One region of the Kitasatospora sp. NPDC127060 genome, then DNA from elsewhere that is predicted to be linked to it. Evidence: riboswitches for the same ligand, from Rfam matches in the RefSeq annotation. Region 1 holds a riboswitch; each other region holds the start of a gene.
The links. A riboswitch is a leader RNA that binds a small molecule or an ion and turns the genes downstream of it on or off. The one in region 1 is predicted to bind cyclic di-AMP.
Positions count from the first base shown of each region.

Region 2: another riboswitch for cyclic di-AMP. It lies ahead of ACFWIS_RS24595 (NlpC/P60 family protein); the one in region 1 lies ahead of ACFWIS_RS23265 (M23 family metallopeptidase).
Region 3: another riboswitch for cyclic di-AMP. It lies ahead of ACFWIS_RS31575 (peptidoglycan DD-metalloendopeptidase family protein); the one in region 1 lies ahead of ACFWIS_RS23265 (M23 family metallopeptidase).
Region 4: another riboswitch for cyclic di-AMP. It lies ahead of ACFWIS_RS17735 (family 16 glycosylhydrolase); the one in region 1 lies ahead of ACFWIS_RS23265 (M23 family metallopeptidase).

Region 1 covers NZ_JBHXEG010000044.1:14,427-20,223, forward strand. The annotation lists gene ACFWIS_RS23245 (hypothetical protein) at 1-328, opposite strand, end outside; gene ACFWIS_RS23250 (sensor domain-containing protein) at 507-1,250, opposite strand; gene ACFWIS_RS23255 (GNAT family N-acetyltransferase) at 1,453-2,022, opposite strand; gene ACFWIS_RS23260 (hypothetical protein) at 2,065-2,937, shown strand; gene ACFWIS_RS23265 (M23 family metallopeptidase) at 2,988-3,821, opposite strand; cyclic di-AMP (ydaO/yuaA leader) riboswitch at 3,834-3,992, opposite strand; gene ACFWIS_RS23270 (YiaA/YiaB family inner membrane protein) at 4,189-4,479, shown strand; gene ACFWIS_RS23275 (alpha/beta fold hydrolase) at 4,585-5,409, shown strand; gene ACFWIS_RS23280 (TetR/AcrR family transcriptional regulator) at 5,456-5,797, shown strand, end outside.
Region 2 covers NZ_JBHXEG010000048.1:24,606-30,402, forward strand. The annotation lists gene ACFWIS_RS24575 (rhomboid family intramembrane serine protease) at 1-396, opposite strand, end outside; gene ACFWIS_RS24580 (hypothetical protein) at 627-890, shown strand; gene ACFWIS_RS24585 (NYN domain-containing protein) at 1,021-2,457, shown strand; gene ACFWIS_RS24590 (NlpC/P60 family protein) at 2,659-3,693, shown strand; cyclic di-AMP (ydaO/yuaA leader) riboswitch at 4,030-4,184, shown strand; gene ACFWIS_RS24595 (NlpC/P60 family protein) at 4,195-5,313, shown strand; gene ACFWIS_RS24600 (NlpC/P60 family protein) at 5,541-5,797, shown strand, end outside.
Region 3 covers NZ_JBHXEG010000075.1:34,924-40,720, forward strand. The annotation lists gene purB (adenylosuccinate lyase) at 1-762, shown strand, start outside; gene ACFWIS_RS31570 (MFS transporter) at 770-2,311, opposite strand; cyclic di-AMP (ydaO/yuaA leader) riboswitch at 2,624-2,809, shown strand; gene ACFWIS_RS31575 (peptidoglycan DD-metalloendopeptidase family protein) at 2,812-3,807, shown strand; gene ACFWIS_RS31580 (DUF2470 domain-containing protein) at 4,096-4,815, opposite strand; gene ACFWIS_RS31585 (RidA family protein) at 4,937-5,347, opposite strand; gene ACFWIS_RS31590 (IclR family transcriptional regulator) at 5,392-5,797, opposite strand, start outside.
Region 4 covers NZ_JBHXEG010000028.1:36,110-41,906, forward strand. The annotation lists gene aceB (malate synthase A) at 1-1,418, opposite strand, end outside; gene ACFWIS_RS17730 (IclR family transcriptional regulator) at 1,620-2,417, shown strand; gene ACFWIS_RS17735 (family 16 glycosylhydrolase) at 2,568-3,878, opposite strand; cyclic di-AMP (ydaO/yuaA leader) riboswitch at 3,882-4,045, opposite strand; gene ACFWIS_RS17740 (MoaF N-terminal domain-containing protein) at 4,648-4,977, shown strand; gene ACFWIS_RS17745 (alpha/beta hydrolase) at 5,090-5,797, opposite strand, start outside.

The sequences.
Region 1 (5,797 bases):
GCCGGTGCGGGCGGGACGAGGGGTAGAGGTGGGGCCGCGCGGCCATCGCGAGGGCCATCGAGGCCCGGGCGGCCAGTGCCCGGGCCTGGATCTCGGGCAGCGGCAGCGCGTACGCCGGGTCGACGGCGATCACCCGGCAGCCCAGCTCGCGCGCCTCGGCGGTCAGGCCGGACGCGCCGCCCGGGCAGTCCAGCAGCGGGCCCGGCAGGGCGGCGAGCCGGGCGCGGGTGAGGCCGAACAGGGCGCAGTACTCGTCCAGCGGGCGGGAGGTGACCAGGACGGCCTGGTCCGGGGCGCGGGCCCGGTCCGGATCGGGGGCGGTGATCACCCGGTCATCCGAACACGGGCCCGCCCCGCCCGCATCCGGAACACGGACGGGGACGGGGCGGGGCTGGGCTGGGCTGGGCGGGGCTGGGCTGGGCTGGGCGGGGCTGGGCTGGGCTGGGCTGGGCTGGGCGGAACGCGAGGCGGGGGCGGAGCGGAGTGGCGAGGACGGGCGCCGGGGCTCAGCGGCCGAGCAGGCCCTGGGCGGCGGCCCGGTTGACGCCGGTCAGGCCGTGGACCATCCGCGCGGTGAGGAAGATCAGCAGCACCCCGATCGCCGAGAAGGCGGCGATCTGCCCGGTGCCCTCGACGTAGTAGGCGTGCCGGACGTGGTGGCTGTCGGTGAAGTCGAACAGCTGGTAGCCGCGCCAGGAGGTGTAGCGCGGGAAGACCCAGTGGTAGAGCGGGTAGAGCGCCATCGCCCAGCCGAGCACCAGGAACGTCAGCGTCATGCAGAAGCTGAACACCGCCCAGGGGAACATCACCAGCTGGTACAGCACGGCCTTCCAGCCCGGGCCGTCGGCCAGCCGCGCGGTGATCGCGCCCCAGTTGCCCGGGCGCACCTGGCGCACCGGCGCCGGGCCGGGCACGTCCAGGGCGAGCATCCCGCGCACCCGGGCCCGCTCCGCCCGACCCAGGCCCCGGGAGGCGCTGGTCAGGCCCGCCAGCACCGGCAGGCCGAGGACGGTGACGAAGGTGCCGATCCCGACCGAGAACAGGGCGATCGCGACGGTGAAGCCGACGATCGCCACCGGCAGACCGGTGAGTGCGTAGCCGACCTCCCGGTAGTAGTGGCCGGAGAACGGCGCCCGCCAGAAGCCCGGCGGCTGCTCGGTGCGACGGGCCCCGGCCGGGCGCGCACCGCCGTCGCCGTAACCGCCAGGGGCGTCCCACTCCTGACCCAGCGTGCTTCGGCTACTGCTCATCCCCGGCCCCCGGCCCCTCGTTCGTGCTCGCGTTCGTACCTGCTGACGTGTTCAAGTCTGGCCGGGGCGCGGCCCGGCAAACATCCGGAGCACCGGCGGATCGGGGGTGGGGTTAACCCCCCGGCCCCTGCCCCGGCCCCACCCCCAGGCCGCCACTTCCGGCCCCCAGACCCCCACTACCGGCCCCCTGCCGCCGCCCCCGCTACTGCCGGCCGGGCCACTCGTCGGCGAGCAGCGAGTACTGGTACGAGTCGCACCAGACCCCGCCCTTGAACAGGTCGTGCCGGACCCGCCCCTCCAACCGGAAGCCGAGCCGGGCGAGCACCCTGGCGGAGGCGGTGTTGTCCACGTCGACCCGGGCGGCCAGCCGGTGCAGGCCGAGCGGGCCGAAGGAGAGCTCGCAGAGCAGTCCGGCGATCTCGCCCGCGTAGCCGAGGCCCCACACCGGGCGGCTCAGCACGTAGCCGAGGTAGGCGGAGCTGGACCTGCCGAGGGTGAGGCTGGCGTGTGCGACCGGCACCGCGTCGGCCGGGTCCTCGGCGTCCTCGCGCCGGACGACGGCGAGCCGGTAGGTGTCCCGCTCCTCCGCCAGCGCCTCCTCCAGGTAGAGCTCGATCTGGTCGGCGCAGGTCTCCCGGTCACGCGGCTCGAAGGGGAGGTAGCGGGTCACCTCCGGGTCGCCGAACAGCGCGTGCAGCGCGTCCACCTCCTCCGGGGTGTGGTGGTACTCGCGGACGGCGAGCCGGGGGCCGGTGAGGCGTACGGGGACCATGGCTGCCGACCCTATCCCCGTCCGGCGGCTACCGTTCGGAACATGAACGACGAAGACCTGCGACTCGCCCCGCGCACCAGGGCCGCCGACCTGCTCGCCTGGGCGGCCGGGCAGGACCGGGCGCCGGTGGCCGAGACGCCGCTGCGCACGGTGCTGGCGCTGCTGGAGCTGGGCGAGGGCAGGATGCACGACGGCTGGCCCGAACTGACCTCCGACGCGGTGGAGCACCTGCTGTACGAACGGCTCCACCTCTACGTCCAACCCGACCCGGAACAGGACCCGTTCGCCTACGGCGAAGCCGTCCGGCTGCTGGTCGACCACCAGCGGGCGGCGAAGCGGCTCAACGCCAAGCGCCAGGAGCGGCTGCACGCCGAGGCCGAGTGGCAGGGCGAGGTCGCCGTCGGGCTGCTGCGCCGCGCCGACCTGGTGACCTGGCCCCGGCTGTACGCGGTGCTGCTGCACGCCCACGGGGTGGACGTCGCGGACCCGGCGGCCGTCCGGGGCTGGCTGGCCGGCTTCGCCGGGCTGGGCGAGGAGGAGCGGCTCGCCGGGTACGAGGCACTGACGCCGACCGGCTGGCTGGACGAACCGGACGAGCAGGGCTGGGGGCCGGGCCGGGTGCTGTCGGTCGGCATGGCCACCGACGGCGCCCGGCGGCTGCTGGAGCAGGGCCTGATGCGGCGCAGCTACCGAAACCTGGCCGAGCTGAACGCGCTGGGGCGGCCGATGCCGGACGAACTGGCCGGAGACTTCGAGGACTTCGAGGCGGCCGCGGCCGAGGTGGCGCTCGACCTGCTCGGCGACTGGACGGTGCCCGGGCTGCCGCGGCTGCTGGTGGAGGAGTTCCCCGAACTCGCGCCGGAGCCGGGACCGGCCGAGATCGACGCGTACCTGGCGCAGCTGCCGCCGGAGTGAGCTGCCGCGAAGGCTCCGGACGCGGGTGCGTCCGGAGCCTTCGGCGGTGGCTACGGGGTGAGGCCGCGCTGCTGGAGCCAGGTCTCCGGGTCGACCGGGGCGCCGCCGTCGGGGCGGACCTCCAGGTGCAGGTGCGGGCCGGTGACGTTGCCGGTCGCGCCGACCTTGCCGATCTGCTGGCCGGAGGTCACCTTGCCGGAGCCCTTGATGATCGAGGAGAGGTGGCAGTACCAGATCTCGGTGCCGTCGGGCAGGGTCTCGACGATCCGGTAGCCGTACGAACCGGACCAGCCGGCCGAGGTGATGGTGCCCTGGCCGACCGCGAAGACCGCGGTGCCGGTGTCGGCGGCGAAGTCCAGGCCGGTGTGCAGGTGGGCCCAGTAGCGGGCGCTCTGGCCGTAGTGGGCGGAGAGGTTGTAGTCCTTCACCGGCAGGGTGAGGGCGGCGGCCTTGGCCCGCTCGGCCTCGTCGGCGGCGCGCTTGGCCTCCGCCTCCTTGGCGGCGGCCTTGGCCTCGGCCTCCTGGGCGGCCTGCAGCCGGGCGCCCTCCTCGGCGGCGGTGCGCTGGCTGTCGGCCTGCTGCTGGATGCGGGCGGCGAGCGCGAGGCCGGGGTCGGCGGCCAGGGCGACCGGCGACTCGTCCGGGGCCTCGACGGCGGGCGCGGCGGCCGGGGTCGCGGAGGCGAAGCCGGTGGCGCCCAGGGTGGCGGCGACGGCGGTGACGCCGAGCAGCGGGGAGGCTCCGCGGGTCTGACGCGGCATCCGGTGGCGGTTGGCCTCGGCCTCCGGGGCGAATGCCTCCGGGCCGTCCGGGCCGGGGTGGTCGAGGAGCTGGGTACCGGCTGCGGGGCCGGCCGGGTGTGCCGGGGTGTGCGTCGACGCCACGGAGGCGCGCTCCTTTCCTTCCTTCGCGCCTACCGGGTTAGCTGACGGGTTCGGAGCAGGAAGGTCTCCTACGGCCGGGCCGGGGCCCCGCCGATTCACCCCAAGGAACGTGGTTCCCCGGCTCCCTGACCTGCCCGGAGGCCGGCCGGTGGGATTAGGCGACGGCGCACGGTGCCGTCTGGGTACGGCGTTGACGACCGCGCTGCGTTATCAAACGTTAATCCTAGGACGCCCTGATTCCAAGCCATCCGTCCGGGACGGCTGGGGAACAGGTGATCGGTCGTCAACGAACGGCCCTTCGTTCGCCAGGCCCATCTGAGTACTCCTACTCATGTGCAAGCGGTCCGCCCCGCCGCATCCTGGCGCCATGAACGCACCGATGCAGTCACGGACCACGGCCGCGTACTACGTCCAGGCCGTCCTCTCCTTCGCCGTCTCCGGCACCGCCCTCGCCGCCGGGATCGCCTACCTGCCCGTCGGCGGCTGGACCCGGGCCTTCCTCGGGATCGGCCTCCTCTACACCGTCACCTCGACCTTCACGCTCGCCAAGGTGATCCGGGACCGGCAGGAGTCCTCGGACACCGTCGCCCGGGTCGACCAGGCCCGCCTGGAGAAGCTGCTCAGCGAGCACGACCCGTTCAGGGTCGAGGGGGTCTGAGCGGAGCGGATCCGGGAAGGGCCCTTGACGGCTAAGGCTATTAGCCTTAGCTTTATGGCTATCGGAAGCAATCGCCAGCACCGAGCGAGCCAGCGGAGGCCCACCATGACCGGCACCACCACCCCGAGCACCCAGTACCTCGACGTCCCCGGCGGCCGCCTCGCGTACGACGACACCCGGCAGGGCGACGGCACCCCCGTCGTCCTGCTCCCCGGGATGCTCGACTCCCGCCGCGCCTACCGGCACCTGCACCCGCTGCTCGCCGCCGCCGGCCACCGGGTCATCACCATGGACCTGCGCGGCTTCGGCGAGTCCTCCATCGTCTGGGACGACTACGGCCCGGCCGCCGTCGCCACCGACGTCCTCGCCCTGCTCGACCACCTCGGCATCGAACGAGCCGTCCTGGTCGGCCAGTCCTACACCGGCGCGACCGTCGTCAAGGCTGCCGGGGACGCCCCCCAGCGGGTCGCCGGGATCGCCCTGATCGACGCCTTCGTCGAACACCGGACCAACGCCCTCATGCGGGGCGTCATGGTCGCGATGGGCGCCGCCATGGTCCAGTGGCCCGGGGTCTGGGGCTTCTACCTGCGCAAGATGGCCTTCCCCGGCCCCCGCCCCGCCGACCTCGACGGCTACGTGGACGGACTGGTCGCCGCCCTGCGCACCCCCGGCCGCAAGACCGCCACCCGTGGCCACGTCGGCGGCGACTCCGCGCCGATCGGCTGGACCGCGGCCGTCCGCTGCCCCGCCCTCGTCCTGATGGGCAGCAAGGACCCCGACTTCCCGAAGCCGGAAGCCGTCGCCGAACTCCAGGCCGAGAAGCTCGGCGCGCGGAAGGTCATGATCGAGGGCTCCGGGCACTACCCGATGGCCGACAACCCCCGGGCCGTCGCCGACGCCCTGCTGCCCTTCCTGGCCGAACTCGCCTGACCCCCCGCCTGCCCCGCCCCCACCGCCGCACGGAGAACCCGAAGCCATGCCCCGCGTAGGACTGACCCCCGACCAGGTCGTCGACCACGCCCTCGCCCTCATCGACGACCAGGGCGCCGAAGCCCTCACCCTCGCCTCCGTCGCCACCCGCGCCGGAGTCGCCACCCCCTCGCTGTACAAGCACGTCAGCGGCGGCCTCGCCGAACTGCGGCGGCTCGTCGCCGTCCGGGTCACCGAGGAACTCGCCGACCGGCTCGCGGAAGCCGCCGTCGGCCGCAGCGGGGACGACGCGGTCACCGCCGTCCTGCGCGCCTACCAGGCCTACGCCACCGAACACCCCCACCGCTACGCCGCCCTTCCCCAGGCCCCCCAGCCCGACGGCGACCTC
Region 2 (5,797 bases), on a different contig from region 1:
GGTGGGGCCGAAGACGTGGAGGAAGAGCAGGTTGCCCAGCAGGTGCAGCCAGCCGGCGTGCAGGAAGAGGCCGGTGAGGGCGGACACGGCGGGGTGCTTGCCCGGGGTGGGGGCGGCGGGGCAGCCGGGGACCGGGTCGGGGGCCTCGGCCAGCTGCTCGGCGGTGAGCGGGTGGCCGGTCAGCAGTTCGGCGGGGACGGCTCCCCAGCGCTGCTCGTAGCGCTGCTCGGCGCAGATCCGGGCCTGGCCGGTGCCGTACAGCGGGTTGACGCCGGCCGCCGGGCCGAGCAGGAAGACCAGGGTGTTGACCGCGATCAGGGCGTAGGTGACCGCCGGGGCGGCCACCGCCGGGCGGCCGTCCCGGGCGTCGGTGTGGCCGGGGGTCGCGAGCGCCATGCGGCCAAGCATCCCTCCGGGCGCGGCAGGTGACACGGCGGTTTACGGCAGGTGGACTACCGGTCCGTCCGGTGGGCCGGAACGGGCTCCGGTCATCTCGGCTGACCGGTGGTCCTGATGGTTGCCCCAGGCAATAGGCTTGGGCCGGGCAATCCCGCCTCCCGCCGCCGACGCCGGGGCTCCGGGGGGAGCGCCTAGCCCACCCAGGGAACCAGCCGAGAGGATCCCCGATGACCGTCCCCGCCCTGACCGCCGAGACGCGCTGGCGCTGCACGCTGTGCGGCAACCTCACCCGCTTCGACGTGACCCGTACCGCGCGGGTGACCGAGTTCCTGCACTTCGACCTGGCCGGCGAGTCCGAGGTCGAGGAGACCGAGGTGCACAGCGAGACGATCGAGTCGGTGCGCTGCCGCTGGTGCAACGCGGTGGACCAGGTCGAGCTGGTGGCCCGCCCGGGCGCCGAGGGCGCGGAGGCCCCCGCCGCGCAGGGCTGACCCCTCCGGTGCGGCGGGCGGTGCGCGACGCGGCCGTCCACCGCACGGGACAATACAGACAAGACGCACGGAGCGTGACGACAGGGGCGGCCGCGGCCGCACCCGCTGGATCAGGATCGGAGCCGAGGACGTGGTGGACGCAGCGAGGGAGCCCGGCGAACCGCAGGGGCTTCAGCCCGCTGCGCAGGCACCGCAGCCGGCCGCCGGGACGGTCCCGTCCGAGCCCCCTGCCCCGGGTGCCGCGGCGGAGCACCCGGCCGAGAAGCTGGACCGGCCGCTGCCCGAGGGCGTGCGCCGACGGGTGGTCGGGCTGGCCTCGGACGCGCTGGGCGGGCTGCCGCCCGGGGAACTGCCGCAGAGCCTGCGTCAGTACGCCAAGTTCACCCCCGCGCGGCGGGCGAAGTACGCGGCCACCGCGCTGGCGGCGGCGCTGGAGTCCGAGCCGGCCTTCCGGGTGCGGATAGCGGAGCGGCTGCGGCTGGGCCAGCCGGACCTGGTGAAGGCGCTGGAGTCGGGCACCGTCCCCGGCGCCGCCGATCCGATGGACGTCGCGGCAGCCGCCTACCTGGTGCGGTCGGCGGGCTGGAGCCGGCTGGTCGCCGAGGTCGGCGAGGAGGCCGAGCGGGCCGGCGCCGAGGACGCGGTGGCGGAGGCCTCCCGGCTGGTGGAGAAGCTGCAGGCCGAGCTGGCCGAGGTGCGGGCCGCCGCCCGGGCGGACCTGGACCGCCAGCGCGCGGAGTTCGAGGGCGTCCGGCGGGAGGCCGAGTCGCTGCGCAAGAAGGTGCGGTCGCTGGAGAGCGACACCCGCCGGGCGCAGGCCGAGACCCGGCGGGTGGCCGGCGAGCTGGAGGCCGCCAGGGCGCAGGCCGCGGGCGAGCGCAGTGCGGCCGAGAGCGAGGCGCGGCGGCTGCGGCACCGGGTGTCCGAGCTGGAGAACGCGGCCGAGCAGGGCCGCCGCTCGGCCCGGGAGGGGCGCAGCGTCGAGGACATGCGGCTGCGGCTGCTGCTGGACACCGTGCTGCAGTCGGCGCAGGGGCTGCAGCGCGAGCTGGCGCTGCCGGTCTCCCAGATCCGCCCTGCGGACCTGGTGGAGGCGGTGGTGCCGGGGGCGGCCTCGCCGCACGACGTGGCCCGGCGCGGCCTGGCCGACGACGACCCGGCGCTGCTGGACCAGCTGCTGGCGATCCCCCAGGTGCACCTGGTGGTGGACGGCTACAACGTGACCAAGACCGGGTACCCGACGCTGCCGCTGGAGCAGCAGCGGATCCGGCTGCTGGGCGGGCTGGCGATGCTGGCCCAGCGCACCCAGGCGGAGGTCACCTGTGTGTTCGACGGGCAGGACCTGGACGTCCCGGTCATCATGGCGCCACCGCGCGGGGTGCGGGTACGGTTCAGTCGGACCGGCGAGACCGCGGACGAGTTGATCCGCCGTCTGGTCCGGGCCGAGCCGCAGGGCCGTCCGGTGGTGGTGGTCTCCACCGACCGGGAGGTCGCGGACGGCGTGCGGAAGGCGGGCGCGCGCCCGGTGGCCTCGGTGCTGCTGCTGAACCGGCTGGCCCGGCCCTGACCTGCGGCCCGGGCGGCGTGACGGCAGGTCAGCGCCGTCGTCGGGTGAGTGTGCGGATCCGGTGAAGTCACTGGGAGAACCGGAGTTCACGCCTTCGGGGGAGTGGCAAAACGGGTAGATCTTCACTAGGGTCTGGCGTCAAACCTATTTTCCGGTATCTCACCCGAACAGGTGAGTCCGTTGGAAGAAGGAGCGGGTCTCTTGGCCTCCCACCGCCGTCCCAAGCAGCCGAGCCGCGCGCGGGTCTCCGTGCTCACCGCGGCCGCTGCGACCGCGGTCGCCCTCTCCGCCCAGGTGGCCGCACACGCCGCGCCGCAGCCGAACACCAGCGACGTCAAGGCGCAGATCGACCAGCTCCAGCAGGAGCAGGAGCAGGCGGCGGAGAAGTACAACGGCGCCAAGGAGCGCGCGGACCAGCTCCGCAAGCAGGCCGACCAGCTGCAGGACCAGGTGGCCCGCAGCCAGGACCAGATGAGCCAGCTGCAGACCGGCCTGGCCCAGGTCGCCGGCGAGCAGTACCGCACCGGCGGCATCGACCCGTCCGTCCAGCTGATGCTCTCCTCCGACCCGTCGGGCTATCTGGAGAAGGCGTCGAGCGTCCAGCAGGCCAGCACCACCCAGACCGAGGCGCTCAAGGGCCTGCTCGACCAGCAGCGCCGGCTGGACCAGGAGAAGAGCGAGGCGGCCGCCGTGCTGGCCTCGCTGGACTCCACCACCAAGGACCTGAACCAGGCCAAGACGGACGTCAACACCAAGCTGAAGACCGCCCAGGACCTGCTGAACTCGCTCAGCGCCGCCGACCGCGCCGCGCTGAAGGCCCAGCAGCAGCAGGACGACCGCGCCTCGCGCGGCGCCGACCGGGTCGACCTCAGCAGCCTTCCGCCGGCCAGCGGCTATGCGGCCGTTGCCGTCGCCAAGGCGATGAGCAAGCAGGGTTCGCCGTACGTGTGGGGCGCCACCGGGCCGAGCACCTTCGACTGCTCGGGTCTGATGGTCTGGGCGTACGGCCAGGCCGGCGTCTCGCTGCCGCGCACCTCGCAGGAGCAGGGCCACATCGGGACGGCCGTGACGCTGGCCACCGCCCAGCCCGGGGACCTGGTGATCTACGGCGGCGACATGCACCACGTCGCGATGTACATCGGCAACGGCATGGTGGTCCACGCGCCGCACACCGGTGACGTGGTGAAGGTGATGAAGGCCGACGCGATGTCGATCAACACGATCCGCCGGATCTGACGAGCCGACACGCCCGAAGGGTCGGCTCCGGCCCTGTGATCCGCGCCACCTCCCGACGGGGGTGGCGCTTCGGGTTTGCCTGCCTCATGGCCGATCGGTGAGAGGTGATCAGCTTTGCGTGCGGCGGCGATCACCATCAGTCATTTTCACAAAAGAACATGGGTAATCTTCCGTCTTTTTTCTGACAAGGATTTGAACGGATCACGGTTCAGTTACTAGGGTCGTGCCTCGAACCACCGCACTGTCGATCACCCAGCCTGGGTGGCGGCGGTGGTTACCGTCGAGTTCGCGAAACAGCGGGGCAGGTCGAAGCGACTGCCCGACAGGGGAGCCCAGTAGTCGGGGGCGCTGCGGAGCGGAGCCGGGGAACCACGTTCCTCCGGGGTGAATCGGCGCCAGGTCGGCCGCAGGTGAGGCCGGTGAGGCGCCGTAGGGCATGCTTCCGGCCCGAACCCGTCAGCTCACCCGGTAGGCGGATGTAGGAAGAAGGAGTCCGCCTTCGTGGCGTCCCATCGTCGTCCCAAGCCCGCCAGTCGCGCTCGTGTCTCGATCCTGACCGGTTTCGCCGCCGCCGCCGTCGCGCTCTCCGCGCAGACCGGCGCGCACGCCGACCCGCAGCCGACCAAGGACCAGGTCAAGGAGCAGGTCGACCAGCTCAACGAGCAGGCCGAGCAGGCGACCGAGAAGTACAACGCCGCCCAGGAGAAGCAGCAGGAGCTGGAGAAGCAGGTCTCCGGCATGCAGGACCAGGTGGCCCGGCAGCAGGCTCAGGTGACCGATCTGCAGGGCGGCCTCGCCGAGATCGCGGGCGAGCAGTACCGCAACGGTGGGATATCCCCGACCGTCCAGCTGATGCTCTCCTCCAGCCCGGACAACTTCCTGAACCAGGCCGGTGCGCTCAACCAGGCCGGCAGCACCCAGAAGAACCAGCTGAAGCAGCTCCAGGACCAGCAGCGCAAGCTGGACCAGGACCGCACCGAGGCCCAGGGCAAGCTCGGCGAGCTGGAAGCCACCACCACGCAGCTGAAGGCCTCCAAGGACGAGGTCCAGAACAAGCTGAAGGCCGCCCAGGACCTGCTCAACACGCTGACCGAGCAGGAGCGCCAGGCGCTCAAGGCGGCCGAGGACAAGGCCGCCGCCGACGCCAAGGCCAAGGCGGACGCCGCCGCGAAGGCCGCCCAGCCGGCCGACCGCGCCTCGCGCGACAGCAGCCGCAGCGACCTCGGCTCGGGCGCCGCGGCCGCGCCGGTCAAGGTCGCCCCGGGCAGCTCGCACGGCGCGGCCGCGCTGGCCGCCGCCGCCACCAAGGTCGGCAGCCCGTACGTCTGGGGCGCCACCGGCCCCGGCTCCTTCGACTGCTCCGGCCTGATGGTCTGGGCGTTCAACCAGGCCGGTGTGTCGCTGCCGCGCACCTCTCAGGAGCAGGCCGGCGCCGGCACCCGGATCGGCTCGGACATCTCCCAGGCCCAGCCCGGTGACATGCTGATCTTCTACGGCGACGCCCACCACGTCGGCATCTACGCGGGCAACGGCCAGGTGCTGCACGCGCCCAAGCCGGGTGCGTCGGTCCGCTACGAGGCCGTCTCCAACATGCCGCTGACCTCCATCGTCCGGGTCTGATCCCCGCTCGAAGGTTCACGGGCCCGGTCCTCCGTCACGGAGGGCCGGGCCTGCGGCTTTTCCGGCTGCTCGGCCTGGTGTCCGAATAGGGGTCAAATATTCGGGTCGGTAGGGGTTTGGACTCACTTGCCCGGACTCGCTAACGTCTGCCACCGGACTCCCGCTCGACGGCCGCCCAGCAGGGCGCGGCCGCGGGGCCGCGCCGCAGGAATGGAGCCGCTGCCGCCATGCCCGTGCACCGTCGTTCCCAACTGCTCGCCCGTGCGCTGGTACTGACCGCGGCCGCCACCACGGCCCTGGGCGTGGCGACCGCCGGCAGCGCCCAGGCCACCCCCGGCGCGCCGGACGCGCCCGACCGCAAGGACGTCAAGGCTCAGGTCGAGCAGCTGTACGACGAGGCCGAGCAGGCGTCGGAGAAGTACAACGCCGCCCAGGAGGCGCAGAAGCGGCTGCTCGGCGAGACCACGATCCTCCAGGGCGAGGT
Region 3 (5,797 bases), on a different contig from region 1:
TTCGAGAACGTGCTCACCAGCGTCGGCCAGGTCTACCCGCGCTCGCTGGACTTCGAGGTGCTCACCGCCCTCGTCCAGTTGGCGGCCGCGCCGTCCAGCCTGGCCAAGACCATCCGTCTGATGGCCGGCCACGAGCTGGTGACGGAGGGCTTCAAGGAGGGCCAGGTCGGCTCCTCCGCGATGCCGCACAAGATGAACACCCGCTCCTGCGAGCGCGTCAACGGCCTGGCCGTCATCCTGCGCGGCTACGCGTCGATGACCGGCGAGCTGGCCGGCGACCAGTGGAACGAGGGCGACGTCTCCTGCTCAGTGGTGCGCCGGGTCGCGCTGCCGGACGCGTTCTTCGCCTTCGACGGCCTGCTGGAGACCTTCCTCACCGTCCTGGACGAGTTCGGCGCCTTCCCCGCCGTGGTCGAGGCCGAGCTGGACCGCTACCTGCCGTTCCTGGCCACCACCAAGGTGCTGATGGGCGCGGTGCGCGCGGGCGTCGGCCGGGAGACCGGCCACGAGGTCATCAAGGAGCACGCCGTCGCCTCCGCGCTGGCGATGCGCGCGGGCGCCCGGGAGAACGAGCTGCTGGACCGCCTCGCCGCCGATGAGCGGATCCCGCTGGACCGGGCCGCGCTGGACGCGCTGCTGGCCGACCGGCTGTCCTTCACCGGTGCGGCCGCGGCGCAGGTCGCCGAGGTCGTTCGCCAGGTGGAGGCCGTCGCGGCGGCCTACCCGGCGGCGGCCAAGTACGCGCCGGGCGACATCCTCTGACGTAGCGTCAGCTCTCTGCCGAGGGCCCCGCCGCCGTTCCGGTGGCGGGGCCCTCGGGCGTCCGGGGGCGGCCCGGGTCGAGCGGCGGAGTGGTGGTGGCGCACGGCCAGTCGCAGTTCGGCTCGGCCAGCGGGTGCGCCTCCTCCGGCGCGAGCACATTGCCCCGGATGGTGGTGAAGGCGATCAGCCCGCCGGCGGCCAGCAGACCCGCGCAGATCAGCATCGCGGTGTGGAAGGCGGAGTCCACCGAGGACGGCACCCGGTAGGCGTCGCCGCTCAGCCCGGCCAGCGCGGGCAGCGCCGCCACCGCGAGCAGCCCGGCCGCGCGGGCGGCGGCGTTGTTGACGCCGCTGGCGATGCCGGCGTGCCGCACCTCGACGGCGGCCAGCACGGTCGCGGTCAGCGGCGCGACCAGCAGGGTCATCCCGGATCCCATCACCGCCACCGCGGGCAGCACGTCCGCCCAGTAGGAGGAGTCCGGGCCGGTGCGCAGCATCAGCAGCACCCCGGCCGCGCACAGCAGCGGGCCGACGGTGAGCGGGATGCGCGGGCCGATCCGCTTGCCGAGGCGGCCGGCCCGCGCGGACAGGGTCAGCATCAGCACGGTGATCGGCACCAGCGCGAGGCCGGAGACCAGCGGGGAGAAGCCCGAGACGATCTGCAGCTGCACGACCAGGAGGAAGAACACCCCGCTGAACGCCGCGTAGACGCAGAGGGTGACCAGGTTCACGGCGGTGAACAGCCGGGAGGAGAACAGCCCGAGCGGCAGCATCGGTTCGGGGGTGCGCCGCTCGACGGCAACGAAGGCGGCGCCCAGCAGCAGGCCGATCGCCCCGGTGACCCAGACGGCGGGGGACAGGCCCTCCCCGGCGGCGGTGAGCGCGTAGGTGATCGCGCCGAGGGCGAGCGCGGCGAGCAGCGCGCCGGGTACGTCGAAGCGGCCGACCGCCGACTCGTCCCGGCTCTCCGGGACGTAACGGGAGGTCACCGCGATGACGGCGGCGGCCAGCGGCAGGTTCAGCAGGAAGATCCAGCGCCAGCCGGGGCCGTCCACCAGCCAGCCGCCGAGGAAGGGGCCGACGGCGGCCGACACCCCGCCCAGGCCGGACCACAGACCCACCGCCGCCGAGCGGTCGTCCGGGTGGAAGACGGCCTGGAGCATGGCGAGCGAGCCCGGGGTGAGCAGAGCCCCGCCGATGCCCTGGACGGCGCGGCCGACGATCAGTACGTGGATGGTCGGGGCGGCGGCGCAGGCCGCGGACGCGGCGGCGAACCAGACCACGCCGATCAGGAAGACCCGGCGCCGGCCGTAGCGGTCGCCGAGGGCGCCGCCGAGCAGGATCAGGCCCGCCAGGGTGAGCAGATAGGCGTTCAGGGTCCATTGCAGCGAGGCGAGGGAGGCGCCGAGGTCGGCGCCGATCCGGGGCAGGGCGACGTTCACCACGGTGCCGTCGAGCATCGCCATGCTGGAGCCGAGCACCGTTGCCAGGAGAACCCAGCGGCCCTGCGCGGTGCCCAGGCGCAGAGTGCCTGCTTGAGAGGTGGTCACGGGGCAGATCCTGGTCCGACGGGGTGTACGTGACAAGGGTCACCGGGTGGTGTGTCGGTCGGTGGCGGTGCGTGATCGAACGGTCGCGTGGCGGTGGGGTGGTCGGCGCAGGGTGGTGGATCAGTGGCGCCGGGTGAATGGATTGTGCACGCACGGTGTGCGGGATCATTCGGAGGGTGACCATGGCGGTGGGGGTGGTTGCGGATTCAAGAGATCGACATTGCTTCACCTGAACGGATGAGTTTTAGTTCAGCGACCGCCCGGCCAGCCCGGACGGATCCACCGGGTGGAACGCCGAGTCCTGCCGCTGCCCGGTGGCTCGAACCGAACTCTGTACGGCAGGAGCGGGGGACCCACAGGTAAGTCGCCGGACCGGAGTTCGCGCCTCTTCAGCGCGCGGACGACCAGGACCGGCTTGGGGTGAAGCCGCGCATGCGCGGCCGGGCAACTCCAGCCCGAACCCGACAGCTCACCTCGCAGGCGTCGGAGAGGAAAATTCCATGCCTGCACAGGCTCGTCGTATCGCCCTGCCCCGTGCCGCCCGCATCGGCATCGCCACCGCCGTCACCGGCGCCTCGTTCGTCCTGCCGCTCGTGACCGCGATGAGCGCCCAGGCGCACACCGCCCCGGCCGCCGCCACCGCTTCGGCCGCCTCGCACGAGGCCGCTCCGGCCGCCTCGGCCACCGGCGCTTCGGTGGCCGGCGCCTCGGCCGCCGGTCAGGAGAGCTACCGCGTCGTCAGCGGCGACACCCTCTCGAAGATCGCCGACGCCAAGCACGTCGACGGCGGCTGGCACGCGCTGTACGAGCAGAACCGCTCGGTCGTCGGCGCCAACCCGAACCTGATCTTCCCGGGCCAGCAGCTGGCCCTCGCCGGTCAGGCCGGCCAGGCCGCTGACGCTGCGAAGCCCGCCGCTCCGGCGAAGCCCGCCAAGCCGGCCGCTCCGGCCTCCCAGGACGCCTCCGCCGCCGCGGACACCCAGCCGCAGGTCCGGACCGAGGCCGCCAAGCCGGGTGCCCAGCTGCAGACCCAGGTGCAGACCGCCGCCCCGGCCCAGGCCGTCACCGCCGCCCCGGTCGCCGCCACCTCCGGCTACGTCGCCCCGCTGGCCAACCCGGTGCTGGGCGAGGCCTACGGCGTGGCCGGCTCGATGTGGGCCTCCGGCCACCACACCGGCCAGGACTTCGTCGCCTCCACCGGCACCCCGCTGCGCGCCGTCGCCAACGGTGTCGTGGTGAAGGCCGGCAACGGCGGCGCCTACGGCAACGAGGTCGAGATCAAGCTCGCCGACGGCAAGTACGCCCAGTACGCGCACCTGTCCTCGATCGGCGTGTCGATCGGTCAGACCGTCACCACCGGCCAGCAGCTCGGCCTCTCCGGCGCGACCGGCAATGTGACCGGCCCGCACCTGCACTTCGAGATCCGCACCGGTCCGGAGTACGGCTCGGACATCGACCCGGTCGCCTACCTGCGGGCGCACGGCGTCGCGCTCTGACCCGCCTGCTCCCTTCCGCAGGACTGTGAACCACCGCTGATGCGGGGCGAATCGACCGCCCGGGATGGTCATGTCGGGTGACCGCTCGACCGGGTGATCGCCGCACCAGTGGACCTGGGCGCGGGACACGCCCACGGCCGGTCCGGCCGTACGAGACAGCTCTCGTGCGGCCGGGCCGGCCACCGCCGTTTCCCGGGGCCTCGCGGTGCGCGAGGTGTCGAACGGCGCGTCAACTCCCGTGACTCCCGGGGTGATCTCCGATTCCGCGAGCCGTTCGGTTTCGGTGGGTCAGTTCCGGTGGACGGGCAGGCCGTGCTCGGCGGCGCCGAGCAGCTGGTGCATCCGGTGGCCGAAGTCCTCGGTGTCGTCGGCGGGTTCGGGGAAGACCAGACGGACGTCGCGGTGGCCGTGCGAGTGGTCCAGGCGCAGCACCAGGCCGTGGCGGTCCAGGGCGAGCGGGCGGACGTCCGGCCGGTGGGTGAGCAGGGCCGGGTCGAGCAGGCGGGTGAGCAGGTCGAGGGCGTCGGCGTGGTCGTCGGCCAGGTGGGTGAGCAGGGCGGCCTCGTGCCGGGCCAGCGGGTCGGGGGCGGCGAGGGTGAGGTCGGCGGCGGTGAGCGCGCTGGTGCCGTACGGGGTGGCGAGGACGGCGTGGGCGACGTCGACGCGCAGGTGGACGCTGAGGCCGTCGTCGGCGAGGTGGGCCAGGTGCAGTCGGCCGGCGAGGGTGAGCCGGGCGCGGATCCGGTCGCGGACGGCGACGGGGGATACGTCGGTGACGTCGAGCACGACGGCCAGGCCGTCGGTGGCGCCGGCGGCGGCCGCGGTGAGCGGGGCGTCCAGCGGGACGCGCAGGCGCAGCCGGGAGCCGTGGACGGAGACCGGGGTGTCCAGGTCGTGGAGCTCGCCGAGGGCGCGGACGGTGAGCGAGGAGGTCGCGCTGAGCAGGCTGTGGACCCGGTCGGCGGTGGTGGGCTCGGGCACCTGGGCGTCGCCGGTGGGCAGGCTCATGGACGGACCTCCTGTTAGTTAGGTGAGCCTAACCTAATCTTCACGGAGGGCGGTGGCAAGTGCGACGAGGGCCCGGACGCGTGACGGCGTCAGGGCCCCCGGGGGTGGCGGTGGCGGCGGGTCAGCCGACGACGGCCTGGGCGTCGATCTCCACCAGCATCGGCTCCTGCGGCAGTTCGACGAAGACCGTGGTGCGGCAGGGCTTCACCCCGCCCGGCTTGATGTTCTCGTCGATGAACTCGGCGTAGACCTCGTTCATCAGCGGGAAGTCGGCCCGCTTGGTGAGGTAGACACGGAACATCACCACGTCCTCGACGGTGGCGCCGCCGGCCTCGACGATGGCCTTGACGTTCTCCAGCGTGCGGCGGGTCTGGGCCTTCACGTCGCCGTGGTGGAGGTACTCGCCGGTGGCCGGGTCCTGCGGGCCCTGGCCGGAGACCTGGAGGATCGGGCCCTTGCGGACGCCCTGGGAGAACATCCAGGCGGGGGCCGGGGCGCCGTCGGTGCGGATCTCGAGCTTGTCGGAGTCCATGGGGTTCCTTACGTGCGGTGGGTGCGGCAGCGGGTGGCTGGCCGTCAGTTGTGCTCGGGGCGGCCGCAGTCGGCCGAAATGGCGCGGGCGGTGGCGAGCAGCTGGGGGAGGAGGTCCAGCACCTGCTCGTACGGGAGGACGACGTCCGGGACGGAGATCGACGCGGCGGCGACGACCCGACCGCTGGCGTCCCGGATCGGGGCGGCCACGCAGTTGATGAAGGCCTCGTGCTCGGCGTGGTCCTGCGCCCAGCCCAGGGCGGCGACCTTCTCCAGCTCGGCGAGCAGCGCCTCGGGCGTGGTGAGGGTGCGTTCGGTGTGCGGGGTGAAGTCGACCCCGGCCACCACCCGGCGGCGCTCGGGCAGCGGGAGGTCGGCCAGCAGCACCTTGGATACGGCGGCGCTGTGCAGGGCCGCGCGCAGGCCGATCCGGGAGTACATCCTGACCGGG
Region 4 (5,797 bases), on a different contig from region 1:
TGCGAGCGCGAGATCTCGGCGGTGGCGGCGTCCTCCATCATGTTGAAGATGCCGACCGCACCGATCCCGCGCAGCCACGCCTCGATGTAGCGGACGCCGACCTGGACGGCGTTGTGCAGCCCCGCGCGGGTGCAGGTGCCGCCGGCCCCGGCGATGTCGAGCAGGTCGGCGGCGGTGACCGGCTCGGTCGGGCCGGGGTTGTCCTTCTGGTTCGGCCGCTCGCCGAGCACCGCGTCGAAGGAGGCCCGGGCGACCGGGACGAGGTCCGGGTGGGCGACCCACGAGCCGTCGAAGCCGTTGCCGGCCTCGCGGTCCTTGTCCGCCTTGACCTTCTCCAGCGCGGCGGCGTTGACCTCGGGGTCCCGGCGGCTGGGGATGAAGGCCGCCATGCCGCCGATCGCGTGGGCGCCGCGCCGGTGGCAGGTGCGCACCAGCAGGCGGGTGTAGGCGGCCATGAACGGCGAGGCCATGGTGACGCTGTTGCGGTCCGGCAGGATGTAGTGCTCGCCCGCGTCGCGGAAGTTCTTCACGATCGAGAACAGGTAGTCCCAGCGCCCGGCGTTGAGGCCGGCCGCGTGGTCGCGCAGCTCGTAGAGGATCTCGTCCATCTCGAAGGCCGCGGTGATGGTCTCGATCAGCACGGTGGCCCGGACGGTGCCGTGCGGGATGCCCAGCTCGGCCTGGGCGTGGGTGAACACGTCGTTCCAGAGCCGGGCCTCGAGGTGGCTCTCGGTCTTCGGCAGGTAGAAGTAGGGGCCGGAGTTGGGGTCCTCGGCGCCCTTGGCGAGCAGCCGGGCGGCGTTGTGGAAGAAGTACAGGCCGAAGTCGACGAACGCTCCGGCCACCGGGACGCCGTCGACCAGCAGGTGGTTCTCGTCCAGGTGCCAGCCGCGCGGGCGGACCACGACGGTGGCGAGTTCGGCGGCGGGCTTGAGGGTGTAGGCCTTGCCGGCCGTGCTGGTGAAGTCGATCCGGCCCTCGAGGGCGTCGATCAGGTTGACCTGGCCGCTGACCACGTTCTCCCAGGTCGGGGAGGTGGCGTCCTCGAAGTCGGCGAGCCAGATCTTCGCCCCGGAGTTGAGGGCGTTGATGACCATCTTGCGGTCGGTGGGGCCGGTGATCTCGACCCGGCGGTCCTGGAGCGCGCGCGGCGCCTCGGCGACCTTCCAGTCGCCGGCCCGGACGTCGGCGGTCTCGGGGAGGAAGTCCAGTGTGCCGGTGCGGGCGATCTCGGCGCGTCGACTCTTCCGCCTGGCCAGCAGTTCCTGTCGGCGACCCTCGAAGGCGCGATGGAGGCCCACGACGAAGGCGACCGCCTCCGGGGTGAGCACCTCCTCGGCCCGGTGGACGCGCGGACCGGCGACAGTGACGACCGGAGCGGCGGGGGAGGCGCCGACGGGCCCCTGATCTGCAGCCATGAGCAGGACACTCCTAAGACGGTTGAGCCTGGCGAAGGGAGCTCCGGTGGGAGCCTCCTCGGGAACTTCCTCGATCGTTACCCGCCTGTCGGCGAATTCGATTCTGTAAGGTGGAGACTAGTTTCCGCGATACAGAATTTCAACGGTTTGTTGAAGAGGTCGCCGGGACTCTACTCCTCCCCGACAGCGAAGGGAACGCCGGTGGTTGCGACCCCCGACACAGCATCGACGACAGGCGCCGACCGCGCGAGCGGCGGCGTGCAGTCCGTCGAGCGCGCCTTCCAACTCCTGGAGGCGCTGGCCGACTCGGGTGGCGTGGCCACCCTCAGCGAACTCTCCACCAGCTCCGGCCTCCCGATGCCGACCATCCACCGACTGGTCCGTACCCTCGTGCAGCAGGGCTATGTCCGCCAGGACACCGCGCGCCGCTACACCCTCGGCCCCCGGCTGATCCGGCTCGGCGAGACGGCCGGTCGACTGCTCGGCAGCTGGGCCCGCCCGTACCTGGCCGAGCTGATGGAGGCCACCGGCGAGACCGCCAACCTGGCGGTGCTGGAGGGCGGCGAGGTGGTGTACGTCGGACAGGTGCAGTCGCGGCGCTCGATGCGGATGTTCACCGAGGTCGGACGGCGGGTGCAGCCGCACTGCACCGGTGTCGGCAAGGCCCTGCTCGCCCAGCTCCCGGAGGACGAGGCGCGCGCGGTCCTGGGCCCCAACCCGCTGCCCGCGCACACCGAGTACACCCTCACCGACCCGCAGGAGCTGATGGACCAGCTCGCCGAGGCGCGCGAGCGCGGGTACGTGGTGGACGACCAGGAGCAGGAGATCGGCGTCCGCTGCATCGCCCTCGCGGTGCCGGGCGCGCCGACGCCCACCGCGCTCTCGGTGTCCGGCCCGGAGGCCCGGATCCGGGCGCTGGAGGAGCAGACGGGGGCATCCTCGCTGGTGCCGGTGATGCAGCAGATCGCGACCCGGCTCGGGCAGGTCCTGGCACCCTGACGCATCGTCAACTCACCTGGCACGCAGGGGATTGAGCACGGGGACCTGAACGCAAGAACCGGCAGCCGTTTCGACCGCACGGTGGTCGAAACGGCTGCCGGCCCATGAGAGCGGCTGGTCCTGGGGGCTACGCGGGCCCGGCGGCTACGGTCAGCGGTAGACGCGCACGTAGTCGGCCGCGAAGGTGAGCGGGGTGGTCCCCTGCGGCGCGGGGTGGTACTTCCCGGCACACACCGAGAGGTTGAGGATCAGGTACGCCGAGAAGTTGGCGCCCACGCCCTTGTTGTCCGAGTACACCTTGACGCCGTTGACGTACCAGTCCACCGAGTTGGCGCCGTAGTAGGTGCCGATGGTGACCCACTGGTCCTTGGCGACGGCCTTGGCGTCGGTGTAGTACTCGGGGTTGCTCGGGTTGATGTGGTTGGTCAGCTCCAGCAGGTTCGGGTTGTCCGGGTGGTACTCGAAGGAGTCGATCTCCCCGTTGCCGTTCTTCCAGGTCCACAGGGCGGGCCAGGCGCCGGTGCCCGAGGGCATCTTGACCCGGGCCTCGGCGTAGTCGCCGGTCTTGACCTGGAAGCCCTCGGTGGAGCCCTCGGTGGTCAGGAAGCCGGTGTTCCAGGACTGCTGGCCGTTCTCCAGGGTGGGCCCGCCCGGGGTGGCGGTGAAGGTGGCGACGCCGTTCGCGACGGTGACGTTGTTCTTGTTCAGCCAGTCGAGCTTGTTGTCGTCCGGGTTGTGGTTCCCGTACTTGTACGAGGTGCTCTTGTCGCCGACCCAGCGCTGACCCCAGTCGATCGGGCTGTTGAACTCGTCGGACCAGGTCAGCGACTTGCCGGCGACCGGAGAGGACGGCGCGGGCGTCGTCGGGGTGGCCGTGGCGGTCGGCGTCGTGGTGGGTGCCGCGGTGGGCGTCGCCGTCGGGGACGGGGTCGGCGTCGTGGTGGGTGCCGCGGTGGGCGTCGCCGTCGGGGACGGGGTCGGCGTGGACGTACCGGTGGCCGCGACCACCAGCTGCTGCGAGGGCAGGTTGTGCCAGCCGCCGCCGAAGTCCTGCCAGAAGCCGAACTGGGTGTACGTCCCGGCCGGCAGGGTGCGCGCACCGCTGGTGAAGTTGAGCCCGGTCGGGCATATCTGCACGTTGGTCGCGTTCCCCGGGAAGTCCAGGTTGGTGCCGCGCGCGTCGCGGACGCCGACGCCGACCGTCTTGGCGGTGAAGCAGGACGAGGAGTGCAGGCCCAGCGAGGCGGTGGCGGCCCGGCCGGCGACCATGGTGGCCGGAGCCAGCCGGTCCTGGGTGACGGTCGGGGCGGTGGCGGCCTGGGCGCCGGCGACGGACGGCAGCCCGAACAGGCCGGCACCGCTGATCGCGAGCGCCCCGGTGGCGGCGAGGGCGGCGTTGCGGCCGCGGTGGGTCTTACGGGCGTGGCGGGGGGCGCGACGGCGCCCGGCAGGCTGGTGCATGGGGGGTCCTCTGCGACGCCTGCGAGGTGAGCTGTCGGATTCGGGCTGCAGTTGCCCGGCCGCCTGTGGAGCGGCTTCACCCCTAGCCACGGTCCGCACGCTGATGCGTACGGACCGGGCGCTGACCTTGGTTCCCCCGCTCCCGTCCGCTGTGGTGCTCGAGTGCCGGCCGGCGGGTGGACAGGACTCGGCGTCCCGGCGGCGGGGTCCGCGACAGCGGACGACGGTTGCAGGCTAGGCAGGCCGTCCGTGAACGGACAACCTGATCGGGCCGGTTGTCGCACAGCTCACAGTGGTGTCGATCAACGACGCTGCGTGGCGGCCGAGTTGATCAACCTCGGGACCGTGGCCTGGCGATCAGCCGGGCCAGTCGGCCACCTGGCCCTCGGCGCCCGGCGACCAGGCCGACTCCAGGTGGTTCAGCCCGGCGAGCAGCCGGGTGCCGCCGACCTCGCGGTGCCGTCGGTGTCCGACGCGCTCGCGGTGAACACGATGCCGTCGCTGGGCCCGCGGTCCTCGTCCAGCACGCCCGGGATGTCCGCCGACCCCGCCCGCCGGCAGGTAGGTCGGCACCGAGGCGGGGATCCCGGCCCGCCGGAGCGGCGCGATCAGCGAACCGGGGTGGTGGCGGACCCCGCCGTGGCGCGGGGCCGCCCGAGTCCGACCGATCGGATAAATTGGAACCCTGGCGTTTTCCGCGGTGCACAAGTGCACCGAGCCCAGACCACACGGTCCGTCCCGCACTCCCGAGAAGAGGTCCCGCCCCACCATGACCGCGCCCCTGCCCGCCTTCGCCGGCCGTACCTACGTCTTCCGGGCCGACAACGGCGCGGCCTTCCGCAACAGCTACTCGGCCGACGGCACTCGGCTGCGCTGGGAGGGCCTTGGCGAGTCGGCCGGCCAGTGGGAGGACGTGCGGCTGCACGTCGCCGAGGTCGCGCCGGAGATCTACTTCATCAGCTGGACGGAGCAGAGCGGGATCACCGTCAGCCATGTGATGGACCTCAACGCGCTGACCGTACGGGCCTTCTGGACCTTCGAGGGCGAGGGCGGCCGGGTCGGCCAGCTGCACACCGGGACGCTGGAGCGGGTGGCCTGACCGGCGCCGCGCCGTAGCACGCACGAACCCCCGGGGCCTCGGCTCCGGGGGTTCGGCGCGTTCTCTCCGGACGGCGTCGAACGGCTTCAGACGGCCTCGGGCAGCGGTGACGTCACGTGGCCTGGCTCGCCTGGCCCGGCTGGTTCGGCTGGTTCGGCTGGCCCGAGGCGTTCGGCTCGCCCGGCACCTTGAGGTGCCGGGACAGCCACTCCAGTGAGGACGGCAGCAGGGCGCTCCAGGTCTCGAAGTTGTGGCCGCCGTTCTCGAGCATGCTGTACGAGACCTTCATCGGGCTGTGCACCGCGTCGATGAACGCCTCGGTGTCCGGCTTGTAGTTGCCGTCGCCCTTCTTGGTACCGGCCAGCAGCACCGAGATGTCGGGCTGCGGCAGGTGCTTCAGCCGCCACATCAGGTTGGCCTCGTCGCGGCGCTGCTTGCTGCCGCCGAAGAGGTCGCCGGTGGTCGGGTCGTCGGCGGCGTCGTAGTAGCCGGAGAGGGCGACGGCGGTCGGAAAGACGTCCGGGTGGCGCATGGCCATCTTGACGGCGCAGTAGCCGCCCGTCGAGTTGCCCATGAAGGCCCAGGCGTGCGGGTCGGACGAGACCCGGTAGCTGGCCTGGATCGCCGAGGTGACGTCCTTGGTGAAGTAGGTGTCGGACTGGGCGCCGCCGGGGATGTCCTCGCACTCGGTGTCCTGCGGCAGGGCGGGCGAGGGCTGCAACATCACCATGACGGTCGGCTGCATCCGACCCTCCTGCAGCAGCTTGAGCGCGGCACCCGGGTAGTTGAAGCGGGTGATCAGGTTCTCGGCGATTCCTGG